Regions from separate parts of the Microbacterium sp. BE35 genome, predicted to be linked through region 1. Evidence: predicted binding sites of a transcription regulator. Region 1 holds the regulator's gene; the other holds the start of a gene.

Region 1 (14,407 bases):
CCGGAGACACGAGCCCGGGCACCACGGCCCCGTCGGGCGCCTGGGCGAACGCCGCGAGCCCGACGTCGTCACCGCTCGTGAAGTGGCCGAGGGCCGCCTCGATCGCCTTGCGGGCCTGGGAGAGCTTGGTGTCGCTCGCAGAGATGGGCTCGTCCATCGATCCCGACACGTCGAGCAGGAAGAGCACGTTCGCGCGCTTGCGGACCTCGGGGAAGGCCGCCTGGACGGCGGTGACGACGTCGGCGCTGGGGAAGGTGAGGGTGCCGCCCTGGTCGCCGTCGAGCTGCCCGACCTGCTGGACGCCCTCGTCGAGGTCGCGGTTGAGGTCGCGGTAGCCCGCGGCGCGGACGGTCGCCTGACCCTGCGCGGTGTGCGTGAAGCGGATGAAGTCCGCCGCCGCCTCCGACTCGACGGGATCGATCCACTCACCCGTGAGGCGCATGACCGGGTTGTCGGCCGAGTAGTAGCCGTCGGCCGGGTAGATCGGCACGAGCTGCTCCGACGGGGGGTCGGCCTGCGTGCGCGTGATGCCGTCGCGGCTCGTGATGCCGCGGTTGTAGTCCCACACCGACTTCTCGTCGACGATGACCGCCGAGAGGAAGTCGGCAGTGGAACCGGATGCCTCGGCCTGGCGTGCGTGCCAGAGGAAGTGCTCGGGCGTGGCCATGTAGTGGCTCGTCGCCAGCTCGTTCTCATGCACCTCCGCCTGCACGGCGGGGTCCTGGACCTGGGCGACGGTGAAGTCCCTCATCGATCCGGCGGCGGTGCCGTACGACGCGAACATCGCGGCCTCACCGCTCGTGGCGACGAGCGGGCTCGTCTTGCCCAGCTTGAACGCGCCCCACTCGGGGTGGCCGAGGCCGCCCCAGAGGTCGGGGTCGCCCGCCGACGTGAAGATCTCGGCCCAGGTCGGGGCCTCAGCATCCCATCCGATCGCGGAAGCGAGGTTCTCGGGCATGGCGAGCACGATGTCGGAGACCGCGACACTCGTGCCTTCGGCGCGGAGGTTGGTGGCGCCGTCTGCCTGCGCGACGTCGACCCAGGTCGACGAGTCGGGCAGCCACACAGTGGGCTTGTGGTCGTCGGCGAGGTTCGGGAAGCCGGTCGCGACCACGGCGGCGGCCACACCCGACTTCTCGCGGCTGGTCGTCACCGTCACGCACGAGCCGGCGACATTGCGCGGCTGGCTGTTGTACGCGGCCGCGAGTCCTTCGACCATCTCGGCGTTCTCGAACGACGACAGCACACTCACCGTCGCGCACGGCTCCGCGCCGGCGGTGGCGGCCGGCTCGTCCTCGGGGAAGATGATCGGCTCGGCGACCGCGGGCGCCTCGGGAGCCGGGCCCGCGGCCGGCTGTTCGGCGCCGGCGAGGTTGGAGACGATCGCGTACGACACCGTGCCGATCGAGCCGAGGAGCGCCACGATGCCGACGATGGTCGTCGCGATGATCGCCTGGCGGCGGCGCTTGCGGCGGCGCTCGCGGCGCTCGTCGATCGCGGAAGGCTTCGCGGGCTGCGACGACGCGGCCCGGGTCGAGAAGGTGGGAGAAGGGGTCGGCGAGACAGCCGAGGGCGTGTGTGTTGTCTTCGGGTCGGAGGTCTGGCCCCTGCGGGGGCCAGGGACGTCCTCGTCGCCGCGCGTTCCATCGCGCATGGGGGCATCCTCAAAGCGGGTGCGGCCGTGAAGCCGGGCGGGGGGTCACCGGCCGGGTAGTCCGGTCAGGGCACAGCCTAGCCCGAGTGCACGTGCGAGACGAGCGGGAGAAGACCGTGAGATCACCGTGAAGCGGTGTTCAGCATGCCGATCAGAACTGCTGTCCACCAGGCAGTTTGCGATACGACGGCACTCCAGACGCACCACAACTTCAACCGGGCCGGCAGCGACGAGAAGCGCACCGTACCAGGCAGCCGGTCGAGTTCGTCGGTCAGCCTCGTCATGGCGACGCCGTTCATCGCGGCCACCAGCACGGCGATCATCTTGATCGCGGTGAGCGGCTGGGAGAGATCGGGCTGGAGGAAGGCGCCGGTCGCGAGCAGGCCCGCGATGCCCAGCCAGGCGAGGGCGGTCACCGGGGGCTCGGTGCGGCGCATGTCGTCGAGCGAGGTGCGGCGCAGCATCCAGAGCAGTCCGCTCATCTCGAGCAGCACCGCGGCCCCGAGTCCCACGATCACCGATGCCAGGTGGCCGAACAGCGCAGGCGCGTGCAGCCACTGATGCGGAACGACCGATGTGCCGATCCACAGCGACAGCAGCCACCCGATCAGCACCCACCAGTAGCCGACCGCGCGGCGGTGGCGCGCGGCGCGCAGGCGCTCGGCGCGCTCAGCGCGCAGGCGCAGGATCGGCGGGGTCGTCACGGTGCCTCTCGGGTTGGGCGAGGTGAGGCACGCGTGCGCGACGACCCCCCGTGCGCATGCTGCCCGAAAGCGAGGGTATCCGATGCGATGGCTGTCGCGACCGTCGGAACCGATCCGCGGCGGTCAGCGGCCGATGTCTTTGGGTCGCAGCTTCACGGGGAGCAGGAGCAGGAGCCCGACGAGCAGCACGATCACGATGCCGAGGATGCCGTAGTGCGTCGCGCCGAACGCCGCGATGAACGTCGCCCACAGCAGCGGCGAAAGGAAGCTCATCACTCGGCCGGTGGTCGCGTAGAGGCCGAAGACCTCGCCCTGCATCCCGGTGGGCGTGACACGTGCGAGCAGCGACCGGCTCGACGCCTGCGCCGGACCGACGGCGGCCGACAGGATGATGCCGCCCACCCAGAACACCGGCTTGCCGCCCTCGCGGAGGAAGAAGACGAAGAGGGCGCTGACGATGAGGATCGTGAGAGCGGTGATGATGACCGCGCGCGCGCCGAAGCGGTCGTCGAGGCGGCCCGCGATGATCGTCGAGACGCCCGCGACGAGGTTGAGGGCGATGCCGAACGCGATCACCTCGGTCGCGCTGAACCCGAACGACACCGCGGCCAGCACGCCGCCGAACGCGAAGACGCCGGCGAGGCCGTCGCGGTAGACCGCGCTCGCGATGAGGAACCAGAAGGTCGGCCGGTGCTCGCGGAAGAGCGCGACGATGTCGTGCACGAGCACGACGTAGCCCTCGAAGAAGCCGACCTTCCGACGGCCGGGGTCGGCCGGCGACTCGGGCACGAGGAAGACGAACGGCAGGGCGAACAGCACGGTCCACACCGCCGCGCCGACCGCGATGAGGCGATAGGCGAGGCCGTCCGACACGTCGAGGCCGAACCAGTCGAAGGTGTTGAGCACGACGACGAGCGCGAGCGCGAGGATGCCGCCGATGTAGCCCATGCCCCAGCCGAGCCCGCTGACGCGGCCGATCGTCTTCGGCGTCGAGACCTGCACGAGCATCGCGTTGTAGTTGACGCCCGCGATCTCGGACGAGACCGACCCGAGGGCGACGAGGATCGCCCCGAGCCAGAAGAACTGCGGCTCGGAGTACACGAAGAAGAGTGCGAACTGCAGGAGCGCCAGCACCGCGGTCGCCCCGACCACCCACCGCTTCTTGGTGCCTGCGGCGTCTGCGCGCTGGCCCAGCACGGGAGCGAGCAGGAGGATCAGGATGCCGGCGGCGAAGGTCACCCAGCCGTACCACTCCGACAGATCGGCGAGGGCGCCGCAGTACGCCGTGCCCGCGTCGGCGGCGCTCGAGCACGCCATGTCGCCGTTCGCGTTCTGCTCGGCGACGTCGGCCGGCAGAAAGGCGTCGGACACGAGGTACAGCGACACGAAGACGAAGGTCAGGATGACGGAGTTGAAGGGCTGCGTCGCCCAGTCCCACAGCGCCCACGCGAACACGCGCCGCCGCGGCACCGGGGTGTCGTCGAGGCCGTCGGTGTTGAGGGCCGCCGTCGACAGCACGTGATCGGCGGGAGCGCCCGGCGTGGGCGCGGCGGGCGGCGAAGGTGTGCCGGACTCGTCGGCCCCGGGCTCAGGAGAGCTCATGTCGGTCACGTTAAGGCCCTTCGGTGAACTGATGCGCAATCAACGTAGCGCTCCGGGGGCGCGGGGTGCTTTGCTTCGTTCATGACAGGGGAAAACGTGCCGGAGGCGAAGTTCAACGGCCGTCTCGCGATCCTCCTCGCGATGGCGATGTTCGTCCTCGTCGTCGACACGTCGATCATGAACGTCTCGATCTCCGCGGTGGTGACCGAGCTCGGCACGACCGCCAGCGGCGTGCAGGGCGCGATCGCTCTGGAGGCCCTGGTCTCGGCGGCCTTCATCCTCATCGGCGGCAAGACCGGCGACCTCATCGGGCGCAAGCTCGCCTACATCCTGGGCCTTCTCGGCTACGCCGTCGGCGCGGTCGCGATGACCTTCGCACAGAGCCTGACCGCCGTCATCATCTTCTGGGCGGTGATCGGCGGGATCGGGGCATCCCTCCTCCTCCCGTCCATGCAGTCGCTCATCCACGGCAACTTCTCCGGTGGCCACCAGAAGCGCGTATACGCGCTGGTCGGCGCGTCGGCCGCGATCGCCGCGGCGGTCGGGCCGCTGCTCGGCGGGTTCATCACGACGTTCTGGTCGTACCGCGTGGCCTTCGCGCTCGAGGCGGTCATCATCGCGATCGTCTTGCTGGGCGCGGGTCTGGTCAAGGACGTCAAGTACACCGGCGACCGGTCGATCGACCTCGTCGGCGCGGGCCTGTCGGTCATCGGCATGGGTGGCGTCGTGCTCGGCATCCTGGTGTGGCAGGAGGGCGGCGGGTACGTCGGGCTCATCATCGGCCTCGGCGCCGTGGCGCTCGGCGGCTTGGCATGGTGGCTCAACACGCGCAAGAAGCGCGGCAAGCCGGTCCTGCTCGACCCGGCGCTGTTCTCGTCGAAGCCGTTCCGCACCGGGGTGAGCGGGCAGCTGCTGCAGCAGATCGCGCTGGGCGGCACGATGATCGTGCTTCCCCTCTATCTGCAGATGGTGCTCGAGTACAACGCGCTGCAGGCGGGCCTGTCGATCGCGCCGCTCTCGCTCAGCATGTTCGTGGTCGCGATCTGGGCCGGCCGCCGGGCGAAGGGGCGCCCCGCCAACCTCATCCTGCTCGGGTTCTCGCTCGCCGCCGTCGGACTGATCGTCATCGTGCCGCTCGTGCCCGTCGCCGAGAGCGGCTGGTACCTCGCGATCCCGCTCGTCGTCGCGGGGGCGGGACTCGGCCTGCTCGTCTCGCAGCTGAACAACTACACGCTGTCGCCGATCTCCGACGAGCGCGTCAGCGAGGCCGCGGGCGTCAACTCGGCCGCGGGCTCCTTCGGCCTGTCGTTCGGCCTCGCGTTCGCCGGCGCCATCATGCTCGCCACCCTGGCGGCGTCGTTCACCACGCTCGCCTACTCGAGCACCGTGCTGAGCTCCGAGCAGCAGCAGCAGGTCGCCACGGTGCTCGAGGAGGACGCGGAGCTCATGTCGAACACCGGTCTCGAGCAGCTCCTCGCCGACGAGCCGCCGGAGGCATCGGCCGAAGTGGTCCGCATCAACACCGAAGCGCGTCATATCGCGCTCCAGGTGGCCCTGCTCATCCCGATCCTCGCGACCGTGCTGGGCGTGCTCAACGGACTCCGCATGCGGCGCCTGCCCGATCCGAAGCCCAACGAGGCTGCGGAAGGGATCCTGGGCGGGTGAGCCGGCGCACGGACCGCGCGCGGGCGCAGCTCGAGCAGGTCGAAGGCGGCGAGCAGGCGATCGTCGCCTACTTCAAGGAGCGCGTGTATGCGACGTTCACCGGTCTCGCGATCGTGCTCGTCGTCGCCTCGAGCGAGCATGCGGAGGCCGACCACGCCTTCTGGGCGCTGATCCTCGGCGTCGTCGGCATCACGGCGGCGGGGTTCGTCTCCGACGTCATCTCGCACCTGTCGGTGCACCGCACGTTCCCGGGCCGCGTCGACCTCATCATCTCCACGCGGATCGCCGGCGGTGCGCTCGGCACCCTCTTGACCCCCGGCATCCTCCTCCTTCTCGCGTGGCTGGAGGTGATGCCGCTAGACGCGGCGCTGCAGGCCAGCGCCATCGTCTACATCGCGACGCTCGCCGTCATCGGCTGGTTCGCAGTGCGCCGCTCCGACCTCGCGTGGTGGAAGCAGGTGATCGCACTCGCACTCCTCGTCGCACTCGGACTGCTGGTGGTGGGGCTGCAGACCCTCGCCCACTCGATCTGAAGGTAAGTTGAGCCGTCGCGTATCAACTTTGATTTGACGGATGCTGCACCCCGGGCGTATGGTTGAGCCATCGCGACTCAACCTCATGGCGAGCCGCGTGAAGACTTCCCTGTAACCCCGGGTGGCAGCATCCGTCTGCGCCCCCATGAAGGAGAGATACACATGGCACGTGCTGTTGGAATCGACCTCGGTACGACCAACTCGGTCGTGAGCGTCCTCGAGGGCGGCGAGCCCAAGGTCATCGCGAACGCCGAGGGCTTCCGCACGACCCCGTCGGTCGTCGCGTACACCAAGGACGGCGAGGTGCTCGTCGGCGAGACCGCGAAGCGCCAGGCCGTCACGAACGTCGACCGCACCGTCTCGTCGGTCAAGCGTCACATGGGCACCGACTGGGGCTTCGACGTCGACGGCAAGCGCTGGACGCCGCAGGAGATCTCCGCGCGCATCCTCCAGAAGCTCAAGCGCGACGCCGAGCAGTACCTGGGCGACACCGTCACCGACGCCGTCATCACGGTCCCCGCGTACTTCAACGATGCCGAGCGCCAGGCCACCAAGGAGGCCGGCGAGATCTCGGGCCTCAACGTCCTGCGCATCATCAACGAGCCGACCGCGGCCGCCCTGGCCTACGGCCTCGACAAGGGCAAGGAGGACGAGCTCATCCTCGTCTTCGACCTCGGCGGCGGCACGTTCGACGTCTCGCTCCTCGAGGTGGGCAAGGACGACGACTTCTCGACCATCCAGGTGCGCGCGACCGCCGGCGACAACCGTCTCGGCGGCGACGACTGGGACCAGCGTCTCGTCGACTACCTCATCAAGCAGTTCAAGGACACGACGGGCGTCGACGTCTCGGGCGACAAGATCGCGCTGCAGCGCCTCAAGGAGGCCGCCGAGCAGGCGAAGAAGGAGCTCTCCTCGTCGACGAGCACCTCGGTCAACCTGCCGTACCTGTCGCTGACCGACTCGGGCCCCGTGTCGCTGTCGGAGACGATCACCCGCGCGAAGTTCGAGGACCTCACCAAGGACCTGCTGGACCGCACCAAGAAGCCCTTCGAGGACGTCATCCGCGAGGCCGGCATCAAGGTCGGCGACATCGACCACGTCGTGCTCGTCGGCGGCTCGACCCGCATGCCCGCGGTGTCCGAGCTCGTGATGAAGGAAGCCGGCAAGGAGCCCAACAAGGGCGTGAACCCGGACGAGGTCGTCGCCGTCGGCGCCGCCCTTCAGGCCGGCGTCCTCAAGGGTGAGCGCAAGGACGTCCTCCTCATCGACGTCACCCCCCTGAGCCTCGGCATCGAGACCAAGGGCGGGATCATGACGAAGCTCATCGAGCGCAACACCGCCATCCCGACGAAGCGTTCGGAGACCTTCACGACCGCCGACGACAACCAGCCGTCGGTCGCGATCCAGGTCTTCCAGGGCGAGCGCGAGTTCACCCGCGACAACAAGCCGCTGGGCACGTTCGAGCTGACCGGCATCGCGCCGGCTCCGCGCGGCATCCCGCAGATCGAGGTCACCTTCGACATCGATGCGAACGGCATCGTGCACGTGTCCGCCAAGGACAAGGGCACCGGCAAGGAGCAGTCGATGACGATCACCGGCGGCTCGTCGCTGCCGAAGGACGACATCGAGCGCATGGTGCGCGAGGCCGAGGAGCACGCCGCCGACGACAAGAAGCGTCGTGAGGCCGCAGAGGTGCGCAACCAGGCCGAGACCCTGTCGTACTCGATCGAGAAGCTCATCAAGGAGAACGAGGACAAGCTCCCCGCCGAGGTGAAGACCGAGGTGCAGGGCGACGTCGACGCTCTCAAGACCGCGCTCGCGGGCGAGGACGACGACGCCGTGAAGGCCGCGTTCGACAAGCTGAACCAGAGCCAGGGCAAGCTCGGCGAGGCCATCTACGCCTCGAGCCAGGCTTCGCAGTCTGCTCCGGATGCTGCGTCCGGCGACGCCGGTGACGGCCAGGCTCCGACCGACTCCGACGAGGACGTCGTCGACGCAGAGGTCGTCGACGAAGAAGACGAGAAGAAGTAACCATGGCGAACAAGGACCACAACCCGGAACCGGTCGAAGAACCGGGCGACGGCGACGAGGTCCGGCCTGAGGGTGTGGGGTCGGAGGCGAACGCCTCCGGCCCCGCGCCGCAGGACGGGGAGGATGACGAGCTCACGGTCGACGACATCCTCGGCGCCGCGCAGAACGCCGACGCCGCGGCCGAGGACGCCGTGCTCGCCGACCTCGAGTCGCAGCTGCTGAACGACCTCAAACGCCTGCAGGCCGAATACGCCAACTACCGCCGCCGCACCGAGGAGCAGCGCGAGGTCGAGATCGAGCGAGCCCAGGGCGCGGTCGCGAAGGGCATCCTGCCGGTGCTCGACGACCTCGACCGCGCCGAGAAGCACGGCGACCTGGAGCAGGGATCCGCCTTCGCGGCGATCGCCGACAAGCTCCGCGGCGTCGCCGAGCGCATCGGGCTCACCACGTACGGTGCCGCCGGCGAGGCGTTCGATCCGCAGCACCACGAGGCGATCTTCCAGGTGCCGACGCCGGGCGCGACCGAGACCACGATCGTCGAGGTCGTCGAGATCGGCTACCGCCTCGGCGCGGTGGAGCTGCGTCCGGCGAAGGTCGTCGTCGCGGTTCCCGCCGACTAGCCCGAAGGAGGCTGCATGGCCAGTCAGGACTGGTTCGACAAGGACTTCTACTCGGTGCTGGGCGTCTCGAAGGACGTCAGTGAGGCGGACCTCAAGAAGACGTATCGCAAGCTCGCGCGCACCTACCATCCGGATTCCAACCAGGGCGACGCGGCCGCCGAGGCGAAGTTCAAGGAGGTCAGCGAGGCGTACTCGGTGCTCTCCGACCCGGAGCAGCGCAAGGAGTACGACCAGATCCGCGCGATGGGCTCGGGTGCTCGATTCACCTCGGGTGGCCCGGGCGGCGCCGGCGGCTTCGAGGACGTCTTCTCGATGTTCAACCAGGGCCGCGGCGCGCGCTACCAGAGTGCCGAGGACCTCGACGACATCTTCGCGATGTTCAACCAGCAGCAGCGCGGCACAGGCTTCGGCTCCGGGCGTTTCGGGCAGCCGAGCGGCGGCTACCGCGGTTTCGGCGGCCCGACGCGCGGCGCCGACGTCACGGCGCGTACGACGATCGACTTCGTCACGGCGACCAGGGGCGAGACCATCACGCTGCAGGGCGAGGACGGCAAGCCGTTCAAGGTGAAGATCCCCGCCGGCGTCTCGGACGGGCAGAAGATCCGGCTCCGCGGCCGCGGGCGTCACTCGCCCGACGGCGGCGAGAACGGCGACATCGTCGTGCAGGTCACCGTGCGTCCGCACCCGGTGTTCACGCGCGACGGGCTGAACCTGCGCGTCACCGTGCCGGTGACGTTCACCGAGGCCGCGCTCGGCGCCACCATCGAGGTGCCGACGCTCGGCGGCGATCCGGTGCGACTGCGCGTGGCGCCGGGCACGCCGTCCGGCCGCGTGCTGCGCGTCAAGGGGCGCGGTGTCGAGACGGCCAAGGGCACAGGCGACCTCCTCGCCGAGGTGCAGGTGGCCGTGCCGTCGCATCTCGACGAGGCTGCGCGCGAAGCGCTCGAGCGCTTCCAGAGCCTCGAGTCGAAGGAGAACCCGCGCGCCGATCTGATGGCCAAGGCGCAGGGCTGAGATGCTTGCCGAGAACAGGAGATCTGGCGAGACCAGGACGATTCCGCGCGAAGCGTCCTGTGCTGGCGAGATCTCCTGTTCTGGTGAGCGATGAGGAGGTGACGAGAATGTCCGAGGACGACATCGATGAGGATGCCCCGATCTTCGCGATCGCCGTCGCCGCCGAGCTGTCGGGCATGCACCCGCAGACGCTGCGCCAGTACGACCGGCTCGGGCTGGTCGTGCCCGCCCGCACGCAGGGCGGATCGCGGCGCTACTCGCTGCGCCACGTGGAGCAGCTCCGCGAGGTCGCCCGCATGTCGTCGGACGGCATCGGCCTCCCGGCGATCGTGCGCATCCTCGAGCTCGAGAATCGGGTGCAGGAGCTTCACGGCCGCGTCCGCGACCTCGAGGACCGTATGCGCGCAGAGCTCGAGAAGCGGCCGGGCGCCCGCGTCTTCGCGGCCGGCTCGACCGGCTCCGTCGTGACGCTGCGCCATGGCACTCGCGTCCGCCGCGCGACCGAGGTCGTCGTGTGGCGGCCGCGCGCGTCGCTCGCGCAGCAGAGCGAACCTCCCGACGAGAGCCCGGCGGGCTGATTCACCGAACAGGGAGGGGACGGATGCCGTCCCCTCCCTCTTCGCGTTCGTTCGCGGCGGTGCGTCAGGTGCGTCGCGCGCGTCGGGCGGCCAGAAGCACGCCGAGGGCGATCAGGCCGACGGCTCCGAGCGGGACGAGGGGCGAGAGCCCGCCGCCGCCGGTCGCCGGAAGCGGACGCGTCGTCGCGGTATTGGTCAGCGTCAGCTCCGCCGTCTGCGGGGTGCGCACACCCGACATCGGCAGCGTGACCTTGCCGTCCTCGTCGGGGACGAGGGCCTCGCCGTCGACCGTCCACGTCGGCGTCCCCCAGTCCACGCCAGGGATCGACGGCAGATCCGCCTCGCGTGCTTCGATGATGGTGCCCACCGGGAAGTACGGCGATGTGATCGTGACGTTCGGCTCGAGCTCGATGCGGGGCTGGGCGACACCGGTCAGCCACCAGTCGGCCGGGAACGTGGTCCCCGCCGGCAGCGACGACGCGCCGCTGCCCGCGACGACCTTCGTGACTGCCCAGCGCGTCATGGCCACGACGGAGTTCGTCACCTCGAGTACCGGAGGGGTCTGTTCCGGCCCGATCTCGACGAAGTTCGACGGGCTCCACGTGGTCTCGCCCCACTCGTAGCCCGGTGGCAGCGCCGACGCGTCGGGCTCCTCTTCGAGGAGATTGACGATCGTGCCGATCGGGAAGGAGATCGGGTCGCCCTGATCGTCGACGGGACCCGTCGGCGTGCCGTCTGCGGGCAGCTCGAACCGGCCCACCAGCACATCTCGGCTCGGCAGATGCGCCACGTAGTCGATCGTGAACGAGTCGACGAGCAGGTCGCCCGGATCGATGCCGTCCATGTTCTTCTGCACGAGGAAGGTTCCTTCGATGAGCGACGCGTCGTTGGTGAGTGTCGCGTGCACCACGGCCTGGTCGTCGACGCCGATCGTGAGCCGGTCGAGGTCGAACGCGGCGCCGAGCCAGGAGAGGTGCCGGATGGTCGGCGCGGCCTGCTCCTCATACGTCACGACGGTGCCGTAGGGGAACAGCAGCGGCTCGCCCGCGTCGTCGACAGGGCCGACGGGTTCGCCGTTGCCGGGGACCCGCAGCACTCCCTGCTGGATCACGTCCTCGGGCTCCGTCGTCGGGAAGTACGCCGTCCAGGCGACGCTGAACTCCAGACCCGGGGGCACCTGGTCGGGCGGGACACCGTCGAACTCCTTCGAGATCGTGAAGGTGCCTTCCTTGAGCGCGTTCGTCACCTCGATCTCGACGTCGGCGTCCGAGTCGGCGGGCAGCGGGATGTCCACGATGTCGCCGAAGCCGTCCGGCTCGTAGGGAGTCGTCACGCCGTCGATCGTGACGTTGAAGACGGGCGGCGCCCAGTCGCCGACGTTCGCCACGGTAGCGCCCTCGAACGTCGGTGGAAGCTCGGCCAGCTCCAGTGTCTCAGCGCCCGTTTCGAGATCCTCGATCAGCTGGGGCTCGCCGACCGGCAGGGGAAGTGTCGCCCGCTCAGGGGCGGGGTTCGTGTTGTAGGTGACCTCGTAGCCGAACCGCGGGTCCGCGGCCGAGCCGGTCGCGGACTTCACGATCGTGATCGTCCGGCCGTCGTCGGTCGGGGTGACGATGTTCGTGAGCTCGACGGCCCTGGTCGTGTCGGCCTCGGTGATCACGAACGAGCGCCCGGGGTTCCACCCGATGCCGCTCCAGTCGTACCCCGGCGGCGGATCGATTCCGTCGAGGTTCTCGGTGAGGATGATGCGGGTGCCCACCGGGAAGGGGATCGGAGCGCCGTTCCCATCGACCGGAACGACGGGCGTGCCGGTGAAGGGCACGTTCATGGTGCCGGTGCCGATCTGCTCGCCGCCGTATCGCGCGATCCACGTGACGGGCACCGTCCCCTCGAGCGCCGGAGGTTCGCCCGACGGATCGTCGATCGACTTCGAGACGCTGAAGGTGCCCGTCGATTGCGTCGCCGTGTTCGTGACGACCACCTGGGCGGTGCCCGTCCCGATGATGAGGGGGTCGGGTGCGATCGTGGCATCCCCCCATTCCCACCCCGGCACCGTCTCGGGCGCGATCTCCTCGAAGTTCACCTGGGTGCCCTCCGGGAATCGCTCGCCGGCGGCGACCGGAGTGCCGTCGGCCGGCACCTCGAGCGTGCCGACGGTGACGTTGCCGTCCGGGTCGACAGCGCGGTAGTTGACGGTGAACGTGGTGCCTTCCGGGAGATCGCCGGACTCGATGCCGTCGAGTTCCTTGCGCACGGTGAACGTGCCGCTCGCGTCGTTGCACGAGATCTCGCCCGAGAAGAGGAACGAATGGACCTCGCCGCCCTGGATGGTGACGTTCTGGCCGATCACCTGGCCGTCCAGCGGCGCGGCGTTCACGGTGACCGACGCGTTCGGCGCGTAGATCGAGCCGTCGATGCGGGCCTGACCGGCTGTCACGGTGACGTCGCCGGAAATCTGCGAGAGGTCCCACACGATGTACGGCGAGTGCACGCCCTGCGGATCGGCGCGCGCTCCGATCACCTCGGTCGTCCCCGCGGGCACCCGGATCACGAGCGGGTTCGACACTCCCGGCGTCGGTCCGGGGGAGAACTGGATGAGAGACGCGCCCTCGATGGCGGAGTAGTCCACGACGTTCGGCTGGTCGGGGCTCAGCTCCTCGAGCACGACGCGGTCGCCCGCGTCTTCGGCCACCCCGACCGGATACCCGACGCCGGTTCCAGGGTCGGCGATGCCGTCGAAGCAGCTCGACGCCTCCTCCCACGACGCGTCGCGGTTCGCCTCGACGTAGTCGGCGACCGCGGTGTCGGAGATGTTCGCCGTGTAGATGCTCCCGTTGCCGGCCGCACCCGCCGGGGGCGCTGCGCTCGTCGGATACGTCTGGTGGGTGGCGTCGATGAGGGGAGTCTGGTCGGCGTTGGACCGGTTCTGGTTGAGCCGGAGCCAGTCTGCCCGTGCAAAGGCCTCCCAGCCGCCGTCGCGGTCGACCATCTTGAGGTCGCCCCACAACGTCGGGTCGGTCGTGCCGGCGCTCGTGATGGCCAGGATGCCGGTGCTCGCGGTGCTGTATTCACCGACGAGGAACCGGGTGGGGTCGCCGTCGACGGTCGGGAGGTCGTAATTCCCGGTGCCGGCCACGACGTGCACGATCGTGTACTGCCCGCTGCTGCCCTGCACCGTCGCGGTCCCGCCCACCGCGATGCTGCCCTCGGTCTCCTGGTTCTGCAGCAGGGCGTTCTGGCGCGCATAGACGGTGAAGCCGCCCGCGATCGCGAACGGGTTGACGGACTCGGGATAGGCGGCTGAGGCGGTCTGCGGTTCGATCGCTCCCACGACGACTGCGCCGGTGGCGGCGAGCAGTGTCGCGGTGATCCCGGCGGCGACGCGTCGCAGGCGTGGGCGATCGAATCGTGGCATGCGCGAGGCCCCTCTCCCCCCGGGGCGCGAGGAGGCGCGCCGCTCGGTAGTCGTACCCTATCGGTCCCGATCAACCGGACAATCAACAGCTCGCCCCCTGCCGGCATAGCGCGCATGATGGAGGGCATGGCGACACTCGACGACGTCCGCGCCGTCGCGCTCGGCTTTCCGCGTGTGATCGAGCGCGTCGACGGCCATCGCGGCGGGGCGAGCTGGCGCACGCCGGCGGGGGCGTTCGTGTGGCAGCGCGGCCCGAGCGGCCGCGACCTCGATCAGCTGGCGGCGCTCGGGCGCGGGTGGCCCCCGGGCGACGTCGTGGGCGTGCGCACCGACGGGGCGCAGGTCAAAGAGGCCCTTCTCGAGACCTACCCCGACGCGTTCTTCACGATCCCGCATTTCGACGGCTACCCGGCCGTGCTCGTGTGTCTCGAGGGCATCGATCTCGAGCAGCTGCGCGAGGTCATCACCGACGCCTGGCTGCTCAAGGTCACGAAGCGGGTCGCGGCCGAATGGCTCGCGACCCACCCGCCGTCAACCGGATAGCGGTCAGAGCACTCCCGCGTCGTATCTCGTCTCGCCGGCCATGACAGT
Region 2 (14,407 bases), on a different contig from region 1:
GTATGTGCTGAACCAGAACCGCGGCCAGTCCGTGATCGAGGTCGCCGGGGTGCCGATCGTGGTGCCCGTGGTGCTCGTCATCCTCTGGATCGGCACCTTCCTGCTGGATCGCACCAAGTTCGGCCGCTACATCTACGCGATCGGCGGCAACGCGGAGGCGGCTCGCCGGTCCGGTGTGAAGGTGCGCTGGATCAAGTGGTGGGCGTTCGTGATCTGCTCCAGCCTGGCCGTGTTCTCGGCTCTGCTGAGCGTCGCCCGCGTCGGCTCGGTCGACGCGACCGTCGGGCGCGACATCGTCCTGTCGGGTGTCGCGGCGGCAGTCGTCGGCGGCGTCAGCCTGTTCGGCGGCAAGGGCCGTCTGATGCATGCGGCGATCGGCGCGCTGGTGATCGCGACGATCACCAACGGCCTCGGCCTGCTCAACCTGCCCGCCGGCGTCAACCTGCTGGTCACCGGCGGCGTGCTGATCCTCGCGGCCACCGTCGACGCCCTCTCGAGGGTGCGGTCGGGCGGCGGACGCTAACGCGTCGCGACAGCACGCGACGAGCGCCGGGTGGTGGGCCCACCACCCGGCGCTCTCATGTGTCTAGCGCGATGCGCTCCGTGCGGCGATCACCTCGTCGGCCCACGCCGGTACGAGCTCGCTCGCGAGGCCCGCCCGTGTCTCGTCGAACGCCACGGCCGGGTCGCTGGGCTCGAGGTTCAGCTCCACCGTGCGCGCCCCGAAGGCGGCGGCGAGCGCGACGTATCCCGCAGCCGGATACACCTCCCCCGACGTGCCGATCGAGACGAACACATCGCACGCGACGACCGCCTGCTCGATGCGATCGAGTTCGTACGGCATCTCGCCGAACCAGACCACGTCGGGGCGCAGCATCCGTTCTCCGCATTCCGGGCAGGCTGGGCCGTCGATGAGGTCGGCGTCCCACTGGGGGCGCGATCCGCAGGCCAGGCAGAGCGCGCGCCGCAGCTCGCCGTGCATGTGCACGAGGTTGCGGGTGCCGGCGCGCTCGTGCAGGTCGTCGACGTTCTGCGTGACCACCAGCAGGTCGTCGCCGATCGCTCCCTCCAGCCGGGCGAGCGCGCGGTGCGCGGCATTCGGGACGACGGATGCCACGGCCCGCCGTCGCGCGTCATAGAACGCCTGAACGCGGTCGGGGTCGCGCTCGAACCCCTCCGGCGTCGCGACGTCTTCGATGCTGTGCCCTTCCCAGAGCCCGTCGGCCCCGCGGAACGTGGGCACGCCGCTTTCGGCCGAGATGCCTGCGCCGGTCAGTACGACGATGCGGTTCATCGCACGGTGGCGGGCGCGACGTGCGACAGCACGCGCTCCCAGACGTCGGCCAGGATGAGCCGCGCATCGGGATCGTCCGTCCTCGGCACCATCTCCACCCGCGCCGACGCCAGGTGCTTCTTGAACCACTCCGCGGCGCCTGACGCGGCGGTCGGATCCGCCTGGCCGTTCATGAGGAGCGTTTTCGCGGCGATGCGGTCGAGGAGCTCAGCGACCTCGCTCGCACCGAGCTCGGACTCCGGCCGGGGGACGGCGACGAGCGCCAGCCTGTCGACGTTCTCGCCGAGATGGGCCGCGACCATGACCGCGAGCTCGCCGGCCTCGCCGACTCCCACGAGACCGACCGGGCGCCCGTGCGACTCCTCCGTGACGAACCGCGCGATGGCGCTCGCGGTCGCTTCTGCAGGGGTCGCGCCACGGTAGGCGGCGGGATCGTCGATGTCGTCGATCGTGAGCCCCACCGCGACGATCCTCGCGTCACGCCGTGCGGTGGCATCCGGGCGTGGATCAGACAGGGTCGAGACCCCTGAACGCAGCAGCACGACGGTCCGCTCCGCGCCGGGCGCCCCGAAGCTGCGGTTCTCGTACGAGGCGTCGGGTGCGGCTCCCTTGGTCATGGCGAAATTCTACGTTCACCGACGCCCTGCCACCGCGAGAATCCGGTGGAGGGCCGAGACCGTGGGTACCACCCACGGTCTCGGCCCCCGGTTGGATTCTCGCGGAGAGAGGTCGTCGAGTCGGGTCAGGCCATCAGCGGGATGGCGCCGACCACCACGCCGACCGCGAGCATTGCGAGCGACACGATCGTGGCGCGCCACAGCACCTTCTTGTGGTGGTCGCCGAGGTTCACGCTCGCCAGCGACACCAGCAGGAGGATCGCCGGCACCAGCGGGCTCTGCAGGTGCACGGGCTGGCCGGTGATCGATGCCCGCGCCATCTCGACCGGGGCGATCCCGAAGTGCTCCGCGCTCTGCGCGAGCACCGGCAGGATGCCGTAGTAGAACGCGTCGTTCGACATGAAGAACGTGAACGGGATCGACAGGATGCCGGTGATCACGGCAAGGAACGGGCCGAGCGAAGCCGGGATCACGGTCGTGATCCAGGTGGCCATGGCGTCGACCATGCCCGTGCCGTTCAGCACGCCGACCAGCACGCCGGCGGCCAGCACCATCGACACGACGCCGACGATGCTCGGAGCGTGCGCGACGATCTCGTCGGCCTGGCTCTTGAGCTTTCGGAAGTTGACCACCAGCGCGATCGCGGCGCCGACCATGAAGACATACGCGAGCGGGAAGATGTCGAGCACCAGCAGCACCATCACCACGAGCGTGAGCGCCAGGTTGAACCAGATCAGCTTCGGCCGAAGCGTCGCGCGGTTGGGGTCGAGCATCGTGTCCGCCATGGCGGTGTCCTCACGGTCCACCACCGCGGTCGCCGCGGGCACGCCGCCGTGACCGCCGGCGAGGGTGACGATGTTGCCGGTGCGCAGCGTCGCACGGGCACCAGGCTTCGTGTCGGCGCCGCGGAAGATCCGCGGGCCGGCGAGCGAGCCGCCGTCCCCGAGGCGCGAGGCGTCGATGCTGCCGATGCGCTTGCGCTCCGACAGGCCGAGGAACCACGAGAACGTCAGCGCGATGACCAGGCCGGCCGCGAGGGACGGCAGCATCGGCACGAAGATGTCGGTCGGCTGCAGGCCCAGCGCGGTCGCAGCACGCACGGTCGGACCACCCCACGGCACGATGTTGAGCGTGCCGTTCATGAGGCCTGCGACGCACGTGAGCACGACCGGGCTCATGCCCAGACGGAGGTAGATCGGCAGCATCGCGGAGGTCGTGATGATGAACGTCGTGGACCCGTCGCCGTCGAGCGACACCGCTCCCGCGAGGATCGCCGTGCCGAGCACGACCTTGGCCGGGTCGTCGCCGAGCAGTCGCGTGATCGCGCGGATCAACGGATCGAACAGCCCGACGTCGATCATGATGCCGAAGTACATGATCGCGAACATGAGGAGGGCGGCCGTCGGAGCCATGCTTCCGATGGCGTCGATGATCATGTCGCCGAGCCCGAGCCCCGCACCGGCGAACAGGCCGAACACGGTGGGCACGAGGATGAGCGCGACCATCGGCGTGAGCCGCCGCGTCATGATGAGCGCCATGAACACGAGCACCATCGTGAACCCGAGGGCTACCAGCACCCATTCGGGTGGGACGAAGGCTGTCGCGTAGCCTTCGTCGGCCTCGGCGGCCTGGAGGAGGAACGGTGCTGCCGCGTTCATGTCGACTCCTTCGTCGTGGGGTGCGTCAGGTCTCCCGCACCATTTCGCGGTGCGTCTGAGTGAGGTTAGGGTCGAGCGCCGGACCAGCGCGCGGTAAGTCGCATTCCCTCACGTTCTGCGCGTAGCGTGTGTTCTGCGCATTCTGCTCACGCGCACTCCGCTCACACACCCAGGAGGTGCCATGCGCTTCGCGACACGGCTGCTGCTGGTCCAGCTGGCGACGGTCGCCGCCGTCGTCGCCGTGTGTGCACTCGTCTTCGGTTGGCTGGGCGTGCGTCAGCTGCGCGCGGAGTCCGAGGCAGCCGCGCTCAACATCGCCCGCACCGTCGCCGAGGACCCCGACGTCAAGTCCCTCGTCGCCGAGTTCTCAGCGGACCCGGGAACTCCGGATGCCGCGCACCTCCGTGACGGTCCGCTGCAGCAGATCGCCACCGATGTGGCCGACCGCACCGACGCGCTGTTCGTCGTCATCACCGACGATCACGGCATCCGTCTCGCCCACCCGAATCAGGACCTGCTCGGCCAAGTGGTCTCGACACCCTTCGCCGAGGTGCTCGAGGGCAACGAGGTGGTCGACTGGGAGGTCGGCACCCTCGGCGAGTCCGCTCGCGCGAAGGTGCCGATCTACGCCGAGGCCGGAGGCACTCCGGCGGGCGAGGTCAGCGTCGGCTTCGAGCGTGCGAGCGTGTTCGACGACCTCCCTGCGCTCCTGACGACGATCGCGGTCGCCGCGCTCGGCGGAGTGGCTCTGGCGACGCTGGCGACACTGCTCCTGCGGCGGCGCTTCGAACGGCTGACCCTCGGACTCCAGCCCGAGGAGCTCGTGGCGCTCGTGCAGAACCAGGCCGCGGTGCTCGAAGGAGTCGGAGACGGCGTCGTCGCCCTCGATCCCGACGGTGTGGTCCGCGTGTGCAATCAGGCCGCGGAACGGATGCTGGGACTCGACGACCCCGTCGGCCGCCGGTTCGACGAGCTGGCGCTGCCGGAAGACGTGCTCCGGGCCGTGCGCGAGGGCGCCACCGCCGTGGAGGCTGTCGTGGGCGACCGCGTGCTGTACCTCGACACGCGTCCGGTGCGCCGCGACGCCCGCGCGCTCGGCGAGATCGTCGTGGTGCGCGACCGCACCGATGTCGAGGCGCTCGCCGGGCGGCTCGAGACCGTCCGCGCCATGACCGAGGCTCTGCGCGTGCAGCGGCACGAGTTCGCCAATCGCCTGCACGTCGCATCCGGGCTGATCGACGCCGACCGCGTCGACGAGGCGCGCGCGTTCCTCGGCGACCTCACCGAGCGCGGAGCCGTCGACTTCGCCGTCGCCGGCCTCGAGCGGGTTCCCGACGCCTTCCTCCAGTCCCTTCTGGGCGCGACGGGCGCGGCGGCGCGTGAACGGGGCGTGAGCGTGCGGGTCTCCGACGACACCCTGCTGCTGAGCGAGGTCGCGCTCCCGGAGGACGTCGCGGCGATCCTCGGCAACCTGATCGGCAATGCGGTCACCGCGGCCGTGGCCGGCGATGAACCCCGCTGGGTCGAGGTCGCGCTGCTCGACGACGACGATGAGCTCGTGGTCACGGTCGCCGACTCGGGCCGCGGCATCCGTCCGCCCGGGAGCGATCCGTTCATCCGCGCCGGATCTCGCGAGGCCGATCCAGGTCGCAACGACGCGGTGCACGGACACGGCTACGGTCTGCCCCTCTCCCGGGACCTCGCCCGCCGTCACGGCGGCGACGTGTGGGTCATCGATGCCGGCGGCCACGGTTCGGGCGCCGTGTTCGGCGCGCGACTTCCGGGCGCGCTGCGCCGCGACACCGCTGTCCGCCGACAGGAGAAGAACGCATGAGTCAGCCCATCCGTGTGCTCGTCGTCGACGACGACTTCCGCGTCGCCGGACTGCACCGCGACGTCGTCGCCTCCCGCACCGGCTTCACCGCGCTGGACCCCGTGCATTCGCTGGGGGCCGCGCGCCAGGCCGTGCGCGCCCACGCCCCCGACCTGCTGCTCGTGGACGCCTTCCTCCCCGACGGCGACGGAGTCGAATTCATCGCGGGTGTCGACGTGGATGCGTTCGTGCTGTCGGCTGCGACGGATGCTGCGACTGTCCGTCGCGCGCTGCGCGCCGGCGCGCTCGCGTACCTGACGAAGCCGTTCGACGCCCGCGTGCTGGCGGAGCGCCTCGACCGCTACGCCCGCATGCGGAATCTCCTCGCCACCGACCGTCCACTGGAGCAGGAGCAGATCGACCGCGCCCTGACGATCCTCCACGGCAGTGCGGAACCTGCCTCCGTCGCCCGATCGGCGACGGAGCAGCGGATCCTCGAGGGCCTCGGCGACGACGAGGCGTCCGCGGCCGAGGTCGCCGAGCGGGTGGGCATCTCGCGCGCGACCGCGCAGCGACACCTCGCCACGCTCGCCGCACGCGGCCAAGTCGAGGTGCGGCTGCGATACGGCACCACGGGGAGGCCGGAGCACCGCTACGTCTCCGCCCGCGGATGACGGGGTGCGGCCCTCACCCTCGAAGCAGGGCGCGGAGCGACTCGATCGTGTCGGCTTCATCGGGACGCTTGTCGGGGCGGTAGCCCTTCACACGCGCGAAGCGCAGGGCGACACCGCCCGGGTACCGCGTCGATCGCTGCACGCCGTCGATGGCGATCTCGACCACCGTCTCGGGGCGCACGTGCACCGCGTACGCCGAGCGGTGGGTCTCGATGGTCGGGAAGTGCTCGCTCTGCCACCGCAGCGTCGCGTCGGTGAGCCCCTTGAAGGTCTTCCCCACCATCACGAAGCCGCCCGGTTCGCCGAACATCCCCTCCGGGTCGCGGGCACCCAGGTGCAGGTTCGACAGCAGCCCGGTGCGACGGCCGGACCCCCATTCGACGGCGAGCACCACGAGGTCGTAGGTGAGCACCGGCTTGACCTTGAGCCAGCTCTTGCCGCGCCGTCCGGCGGCGTAGGGAGCGTCGAGCGCCTTGACCATGACGCCCTCGTGGCCCGCGGCGAGCGCCTGACGCGAGAACTCCTCGGCCTTCACCGGGTCGTCGGTGACGACGCCCGGCATGCGTGCGTCGCCGACAGCTCGATCGAGCAGCTCGAGGCGCGTCGCCAGCGGCTCGTCGATCAGGTCGCGTCCGTCGAGGTGGAGGATGTCGAAGAACCACGGCCTCAGGACGGTGGCCGCCGCGTCGTCGCCCATCGATCCGAACCGCGACATCGTGTCTTGGAACGGCCGCGGGCCGCCGTCCTCGTCGAGCGACAGCGTCTCGCCGTCGAGGATCACCCGCTCGGCGGGCAGTGCCCGCACCGCCTCGACGAGCTCGGGCACGCGGTGGGTGATGTCGGCGAGGCTGCGCGTGAAGACTCGGACGTCGTCGCCGTCGCGGTGCACCTGGATGCGTGCACCGTCGAGCTTGTACTCGACGGATGCTGCGGCCCCGAGCGTCTCGAGCGCCTCGCTCGTCGATCCCGCCGTCGCGGCGAGCATCGGCAGCACACCGCGCCCCACTTGGAGGCCGACCGCGGAGAGTTCATCGGCGTCGCCGGTGAGCGCGATGCGCGCGGTCGCGCCCAGGTCGCCGGACAGCATCGCGGCCCTCCGCACGACGGGCGCCTCGCGCTCGGAACCCTTCGCGATCGCATCGAGGAGCACACCCTCGAGCGCACCGGTGCGCAGCTCGCCGATCATGACGCGCGCCAGGAAGTCCCACTCCTCGGCGGTGGCGGCGCTCGCGAGTGCGTCGAGCTCGCCGCGGCGCGCGAGGACCGAGCCCGGGCCATCGGCCCCCGCCAGTCGGCTGAGGGATGCGTCGACATCGAGCACGGTCAGCGTCGGCGTATCGGCGTGTACGACATCGAGGCCGGTGAGACTGCGCCACCCGACGCCGAGCCGCCCCTGCCGCGGGTTGGCGGTGAGGAAACCGATGGCGGGAGCGACCTCATCCGGCTGAAGCCCGCGCAGCAACGTGGCGAGGACGGCGATCTTGGCCAAGCGCGACGAGGTCGACGCGACCTCGCCCGTCGCGGTCACCAGCTCGTTCAGCAGCACATCGGCATTCTGGCACCGGTCCCCGACACCTGTCCCGGGCTCGACGGCTGTGCCGCCGCTGGGCGACCGACCGATCGTGGGCCGCGACCGGCCGACTCATCGGCCGCGTCCGACTGTTCCGCTCGTGCCCCACAGGGCCCACACGACGAGCAGCGGCTGCAGCAGCAGCCGGACGAACCGGGCCCGATCGGTGCGCAGCATGGGCGCCGGCCGGCGCGTCCGCCACTGATGGACGTTGCCAGGGAAGACCGCCACGAAGAACGCGGCCACCGCCCGACCCACGCGGCGGCGCTCGGCGGGAAGCGCCACGAGAGCACCGCCCAGCATCAGCTCGACGACGCCTGACGCGACGACGATCGTGTCCTCGTCGGTGTGGAAGAGCCGCGTCGCCCAGTCGGGGACGACGATGCGGTAGCCGCGCCTCCCCCACGTCAGGTGCGACGCGCCCGCGGTCACCAGCAGCGCCGCGAGCGCCCAGCAAGCGATGATCCGCGTCACGCGACTGCCCCACGGACCGCGTCGATGAACCGGAGGTGCTCATCGAGGCTGCCCGAGGCGGTGATCGCTCGGAGGACCACCTCGTCGGCGGCGGCGCGATAGGCGGCGATCCGGTCACGCAGCGCGACAGGTCGGATGACGGTGTCCGCCGCCTCGACACCCAGGCGCGCGAAGTTCGCCGCGTACGCGGGGTACCCGGTGTAGCGCCGTGCCTCCTCGTCGAGCGCCGCTGTCGCGGCGGGGTCGGCAGCCGTCCGCACGTACAGCGCGACGTGTGCCGCGCCGGCCCGCTCGTGCGCCCGGCGTGCCTGCTCCGCAGCGATCTTCGGTGTCAGCCAGCTGAGCAGGAGCCCGTCAGACGCCTCCGCCCCCGCGCGCCGCATCCTCGGGCCGAGAGCGCCGACCACGACGCGCGCCTCGGTGCGCGCGCGGAGGGCGGTGGCAGCATCCGTCACGCTTTCGACCGCCCCGGAACGAAGCTGCCCCGAACCGATTCCGAGCATGAGCCGGTCGGCGGGGATTCCTGCGGCGCCCGCGAGGATGTCGTCGGGCGTGCGACGGTCGATCGGGAGCACTCCCGTGGCGAGCACGAGCCGCTCGGTCGCGCCCGCGGCGGCAGCGAGCACGGCGAGTGCATCATGTCCGGGGGTGTCGTTGACCCACAACGCGTGCAGTCCTGCGGCCTCGGCGGCCGCCGCGACGCGCGCTCCGACGTCGGCGCCGGCCGCCGCAGCGATCCCGATCGAGAGCGCCGCGATCATGCTACGCGCACGCCGACGAGGCGGGAGACCTCGGCGGCCGCCCGGTAGAACTCGGCGATGTCGCTGCGCGACGAGGGCAGGAGCACCACGTCGTCCACCCCTGCGTCGAAGAAGCGCTGCGCGCCCGCGGCGACGTCTGCCGGCTCGCCCCACAGCGCGCGCTCGGCGGGATCGGGCTTGTCGCCCACGTCGGTGATCGCCCGGGCCTCGGCATCCGCGCCGAAGGCGGTGACGACGTAGGCCACCACGTCGTGGTCACCGGCGCGACCCGACGCGGCCCGCGCCTCGCGAATGGCGGCGGTGGCGATGGCGTACTCCCCTGCCGTGTGCCCGCTGTCGAGCACGGTGCCGTCGGCCACCTCGCCGCTCAGCCGCAGCGTCTTGGGACCCTCTGCGGCCGCATACACGAGCGGCGGTGCGACCGGCGGATAGTCCAGGCGCACGTCGCGGACGGTGACATAGCGTCCGTCGACGCTCACCTGGTCGCCCGCGAGCAGGCTGCGCAGCGTCGGCACGTACTCGCGCATCAGGGTCAGCGGCGAGGCGACGCGCGCCCCGACCTGCCCCATCCAGTCGAGCACGCCGTGACCGACGCCCGGAAGGAGCCGACCGGGGAACAGCCGCTCGACCGTGGCGATCTCCATCGCCGTCGCGGCGACGTTCCTCAGCGGCATCGGAGCGATCCCGATGCCGATGCGCAACGTCTCGGTCCACGCGAGGGCCGCGCCCACCGTGGCGAAGGCGGACTGGCGGAAGCAGTCCTCCCAGATCCAGAGCTCGGGCAGGCCCGCCGACTCGGCGGCCAGCACCGCGTCGCGGAACTCGTCGGGGGTGTGGGTGTACGGATTGAAGATCGCGCCGATGCGGGTCATGAACCCACTCTGTCAGGTGCCACCGACCCGCACCGCGGCCGCCGGCATCCGTGCACCCGCATCTTCGACAGGTCAACCGGGGTTCTACAGGAGAATTCGGGCTGGATCTGTCCGGCGCAGCTCCGGTTGACCTGTCGAAGCGGAGGAACGCCCACCCCCATGCATGCCGAGAGGCGCCGGGCCCGAGGGCCCGGCGCCTCTCTGCCCACCGTGTCGGGTCAGGCGGCCACCGCGAAGGGCGAACCGGCGACCACCGACAGCGCCGCCGCCGAGGCATCCACCGTCACCGTCCCGCCGTCCACGAGCGCGCCCGTGACGAACAGGTCGGCGATGCGGTCGTCCACCTCGCGCTGGATGAGCCGCCGCAGCGGCCGCGCGCCGTACTCGGGCTCGTAGCCGTTCGAGGCGAGCCAGGCCACCGCCGAGTCCGTCACGACCAGCGACACCTCGCGCCTTGCGAGCCGCGCGTCGGACGCGCCCAGCAGCAGACGCACGATGTTCTGCAGCTGCGGCTCCTCGAGCTTGCGGAACAGCACGATCTCGTCGATGCGGTTGAGGAACTCCGGCCGCATCGCCTCGCGCAGCTTGCTGAAGACGCGGTCGCGGAGGTCCTTCTCGGATCCGAAGCCGGTCGCCCCTCCCCCGTCGGCGAGGAACCCGATCGCGCCGCCGCGCGACGCGAGGAACTCCGAGCCGAGGTTCGAGGTCATGACGACCACTGTGTTGCGGAAGTCGACCGTGCGCCCCTGGCCATCGGTGAGGCGCCCGTCGTCGAGCACCTGCAGCAGCAGGTTGAACACGTCGGGGTGCGCCTTCTCGATCTCGTCGAACAGCACGATCGAGTACGGGTTGCGCCGCACGCGCTCGGTGAGCTGTCCGGCCTCGTCGTAGCCGACGTATCCGGGAGGGGCGCCGACGAGGCGGGACACGGTGTGCCGCTCGCCGAACTCGCTCATGTCGAACCGGATCACCGCGGTGTCGTCGTCGAACAGCGAGCCTGCCAGGGCCTTCGCGAGCTCCGTCTTGCCGACACCGGTCGGGCCGAGGAAGAGGAACGACCCGACCGGACGCCGGGCGTCGCCCATGCCGGTGCGGTTGCGGCGGACCGCCTTGGCGACGGCGGTCACGGCGTCGTCCTGCCCGATCACGCGGTCGTGCAGCTCGTCCTCGAGGGACGCCAGCCTCTCACGCTCGGTCTCGGTCAGGCGGTTCACGGGGATGCCGGTGGCCCGGCTGATCACCGCGGCGATCTCGGGTTCGTCCACGATGGCGTCGGTGCGCACGGCGGCGCCCGCGGCAGTGGCACGCTCGAGGCGGTCCTGCACCTCGGCGATCCGGTCGCGGATCTGCGACGCCTCCTCGTAGTGCTCCGCCGACACTGCGGCGTTCTTGTCGGCCTCGAGCGTCGCGAGCCGCTCGATCAGCCCGCTCACGTCCACCTTCGACCCGAGGCGCAACCGCAGCCGGGCGCCCGCCTGGTCGATGAGGTCGATGGCCTTGTCGGGCAGCACGCGCTCGGTGAGGTACCGGTCGCTGAGCTCGACGGCCGCACGGAGGGCCTCGTCGGTGTAGACGATGCCGTGGTGCTCCTCGTAGGCCGGCTTGAGGCCGCGGAGGATGAGCACGGCGTCCTCGATCGACGGCTCGCCCACGCGCACCGGCTGGAACCGCCGCTCGAGCGCGGGGTCCTTCTCGATGACGCGGTACTCCTTGAGCGTGGTCGCCCCTACGAGGTGCAGCTCGCCGCGCGCGAGGCGGGGCTTCAGGATGTTGCCCGCGTCCATGCCGCCGTCACCGGCACCACCGGCGCCGACCACCGTGTGCACCTCGTCGATGAACACGATCAGCTCGCCCTTGTGCGCGGCGATCTCGTCCATCGTCTTGGTGAGGCGCTCCTCGAAGTCGCCGCGGTAGCGGGTGCCTGCGAGCATCGCCGGCAGGTCGAGGGCGACCACGCGCTTGCCCAGCAGCTGCTCGGGCACGGAGCCGTCGACGATCGCCTGGGCGAGGCCCTCGACGATCGCGGTCTTGCCGACGCCCGCCTCGCCGACGAGCACGGGGTTGTTCTTGGTGCGGCGGCTGAGGATCTCGATCGTCTGCTCGATCTCGTCGGCGCGCCCGATCACCGGGTCGAGTTCGCCCGCGACGGCGCGCGCCGTCAGGTCGGTGCCGTACGTGTCGAGCATGGGGGTGTCGGATGCTGCGCCCTCGGGCCGCATCTGCGCTTGCGTGCTCTCGCCCGGCGTCACGGTCTCGCGCGCGCCCTGCATGAGCGCCTCGGCCGTCACGCCGGCGCGGGCCAGCACCTGGCCGGCGGGCGTGTCCTGCGCGAGCACGAGCGCGAAGAAGAGGTGCTCGGGGTCGACGTAGGTCGAGCCCGACGAGCGGGCGACCTGGAAGGCATGGAACAGCGCACGCTGCACCGACGAGGTCACGACGGCCCCGTCGACGTCCGCCGCCGCCGTGGCGGCGGGCAGGCGCTCCTCGGTGGCGCGCGCGATCGCGTCGGCGTCCGCGCCGATGCGCTGGACGGCGTCCCGCGCCGGCGCCTCGCTCACGAGCATGCGGAGCACGTGCAGGGCGTCGAGCTCCTGCTGGCCGCGGTCGAGCGCGTACTTGCCGGCCCGCTGGAGGAGCTCCTGCGTGCGGGCGCCGAGGTAGCGGCTCAGGTCGATCGAGCGCTCGGCGCGCGCGCGCTCGCCCGCGAGGTAGCGCGCCAGGAACTCGTCGAACGAGCTCGCGTCGTCGCCGGCATGGGGGGTGAAGTCTTCTGGCATTCCATCTCTCCTGAAACTTGAGCGGAGGAGTATCAAGTTTTGAACTTGATACAGACATTGTCAAGTTCAACCGCTCACGTCCGCACGTATTCCCCAGCGCCGGATGTCGCACCCCCGGCGTAACGTCTCGTCTACGGGGGACCTGCTTCAGAGACGAGAGGGAACACGATGGACTGGAAGATCGAGCTCATCTTCGTGCCGGTGACGGATGTCGATCGCGCGAAGGAGTTCTACGAGCGGATCGGCTTCAACGCCGATCACGATCAGACGCCCGTCGACGGACTCCGCTTCGTGCAGATGACTCCGCCCGGCTCCGCGTGCTCCATCGCCTTCGGCACCGGGCTGGGCAACGATCTCGAGCCCGGCCGCCAGAACACGATCCAGGTCGTCGTGCCCGACGCCGACGAAGCGCTCGCGCATCTGCGCGCCAACGGCGTCGAGGGGCGCGGCGTCGACGAGCAGGACTGGGGCAGGTTCGTGCAGTTCGACGACCCCGACGGCAACACCTGGACCCTGCAGCAGTTGCCCGCCTGGCGCTGAGCCGCGGCACCGCCACTGATCACGACGCGACTCGGCCGCCTCGCTCCCGAGGGAGAGAGGCGGCCGGGGTCGGGTGTCGTCAGTCGCGACCTCCGGGCGGGCCCAGGATGAGGAGCACGACGAACAGCAGCACGACCGCGAGCGCGATCAAGGCGCCGAGCACCCAGGGCCGCCGCAGGAACCACCGCATCAGCCGGTCGTACCAGGTGGCGTCGCGCGGGTCGTCGGTGGCCTCGAGGCGCCAGGCACCCGCGAGGCGGCCGCTGCGCTGGAGCCACAGCTCCGCCGGGATCGTGGCGTACGGGATGACGGCGCTCACGAGCGCGAGCACCGTGGGTCCGACGCGCCAGCGGTTGTTGAGGGCGACGAGGATCACGGTCGCGCCGTACGACAGGAAGATGAAACCGTGGATGCCGCCGCCGATCGTGACGCCGAGCGCCCAGTCGGTGGTGGCGCGGATCACGAGACCGGCGATGAGGAGCGTCCACGAGATCGCCTCGAGGATCGCGAGCGCACGGAACAGGGTGTGAGGGTTTCGGAACACACCTTCAGCCTAACTGAAAGCGCTTCAGGCTTTCTGAAGGTTGGCCGTGCGCGGCATCCCGACCTATTCGGGCGCGAGCCCGAACGGCTGTTCGTGCAGCCCTTCCAGCGCAGTGGCGAGCGCCGGCGCCCCCGCGGCGAGCCCGGCGTCGAGGGCCGCCAGCCGCTGCTCGGCGGCCTGCAGCACCTCGCTCCCCCGGTCGGTCACGCGCAGATCGGAGGCCGCGCCCGCGTGCTTCGTCGCATCCGCGACGAGCCCGTCGGCGACAAGGGTCTGCACGGCGGTGTGCGCCGACTGCACGGTGATCTGCGAGCGCCGCGCGAGCTCGCTGAACGAGATGCCCGGCGTCGCCTCGATGTGGGCGAGCAGCCCGTACTTGCGGGTCGTGAGGCCGAGGTCGCGCAGCTGAGCGCCGAGGTGCGCGTCCCACACTGCGGCCACGGTCAGCAGTGAGATGACGGGACTGAACGCACGGTCTGGCACCGTTGAATGCTAGTCCCGCTGCCGCGGGACGGCACGCATTCGCCCGCAGTTCCCGGAACCGGACGCGGCCGGTCCGGCTACCGTGGGACGGTGACATTCTCGCTCGAGGGCCTGCGCCGGTGGCCCGACGTCGAGGCTCCCGACCTCGTCGCGACGGATGCTGCGGACCGGCTGCTCCTGGACGAGTCCGCCGCCGCCCGCACCGGCGCCGGCGACGGTGAGCTCGTGGTGATCGGCGACGGTTACGGAGCGCTCACGCTGGGCGCAGCGTCCGACGGCGGCCGCGGCATCCGCGTCCATCAGGACCCGCTCACCGGCGAACGGGCGCTG

Evidence for each region. The regulator HspR, encoded in region 1, represses chaperone genes until heat shock. The targets are predictions, from matches to a motif close to AAGTTGAGTCNNNNNGACTCAACTT.
Region 2: a site for HspR is predicted at 12,525-12,549, ahead of J2Y46_RS18740 (ATP-dependent Clp protease ATP-binding subunit). Genes of this name have one in related genera too.

The regions. Positions count from the first base shown of each region.
Region 1 covers NZ_JAVDXD010000001.1:817,144-831,550, reverse strand. The annotation lists gene J2Y46_RS03600 (substrate-binding domain-containing protein) at 1-1,654, opposite strand, end outside; gene J2Y46_RS03595 (hypothetical protein) at 1,777-2,358, opposite strand; gene J2Y46_RS03590 (MFS transporter) at 2,482-3,960, opposite strand; gene J2Y46_RS03585 (MFS transporter) at 4,042-5,625, shown strand; gene J2Y46_RS03580 (hypothetical protein) at 5,622-6,158, shown strand; gene dnaK (molecular chaperone DnaK) at 6,321-8,189, shown strand; gene J2Y46_RS03570 (nucleotide exchange factor GrpE) at 8,192-8,809, shown strand; gene J2Y46_RS03565 (DnaJ C-terminal domain-containing protein) at 8,825-9,823, shown strand; gene J2Y46_RS03560 (heat shock protein transcriptional repressor HspR) at 9,931-10,401, shown strand; gene J2Y46_RS03555 (DUF5979 domain-containing protein) at 10,466-13,816, opposite strand; gene J2Y46_RS03550 (hypothetical protein) at 13,943-14,359, shown strand; gene J2Y46_RS03545 (amidohydrolase) at 14,363-14,407, opposite strand, start outside.
Region 2 covers NZ_JAVDXD010000006.1:196,443-210,849, forward strand. The annotation lists gene J2Y46_RS18690 (sugar ABC transporter permease) at 1-523, shown strand, start outside; gene J2Y46_RS18695 (NAD-dependent deacylase) at 587-1,294, opposite strand; gene J2Y46_RS18700 (hypothetical protein) at 1,291-1,911, opposite strand; gene J2Y46_RS18705 (CitMHS family transporter) at 2,037-3,569, opposite strand; gene J2Y46_RS18710 (sensor histidine kinase) at 3,751-5,403, shown strand; gene J2Y46_RS18715 (response regulator) at 5,400-6,056, shown strand; gene J2Y46_RS18720 (ATP-dependent DNA ligase) at 6,070-7,602, opposite strand; gene J2Y46_RS18725 (hypothetical protein) at 7,699-8,100, opposite strand; gene J2Y46_RS18730 (LLM class flavin-dependent oxidoreductase) at 8,097-8,861, opposite strand; gene J2Y46_RS18735 (LLM class flavin-dependent oxidoreductase) at 8,858-9,733, opposite strand; gene J2Y46_RS18740 (ATP-dependent Clp protease ATP-binding subunit) at 9,952-12,510, opposite strand; gene J2Y46_RS18745 (VOC family protein) at 12,679-13,050, shown strand; gene J2Y46_RS18750 (DUF3817 domain-containing protein) at 13,130-13,594, opposite strand; gene J2Y46_RS18755 (MarR family winged helix-turn-helix transcriptional regulator) at 13,658-14,077, opposite strand; gene J2Y46_RS18760 (methyltransferase) at 14,168-14,407, shown strand, end outside.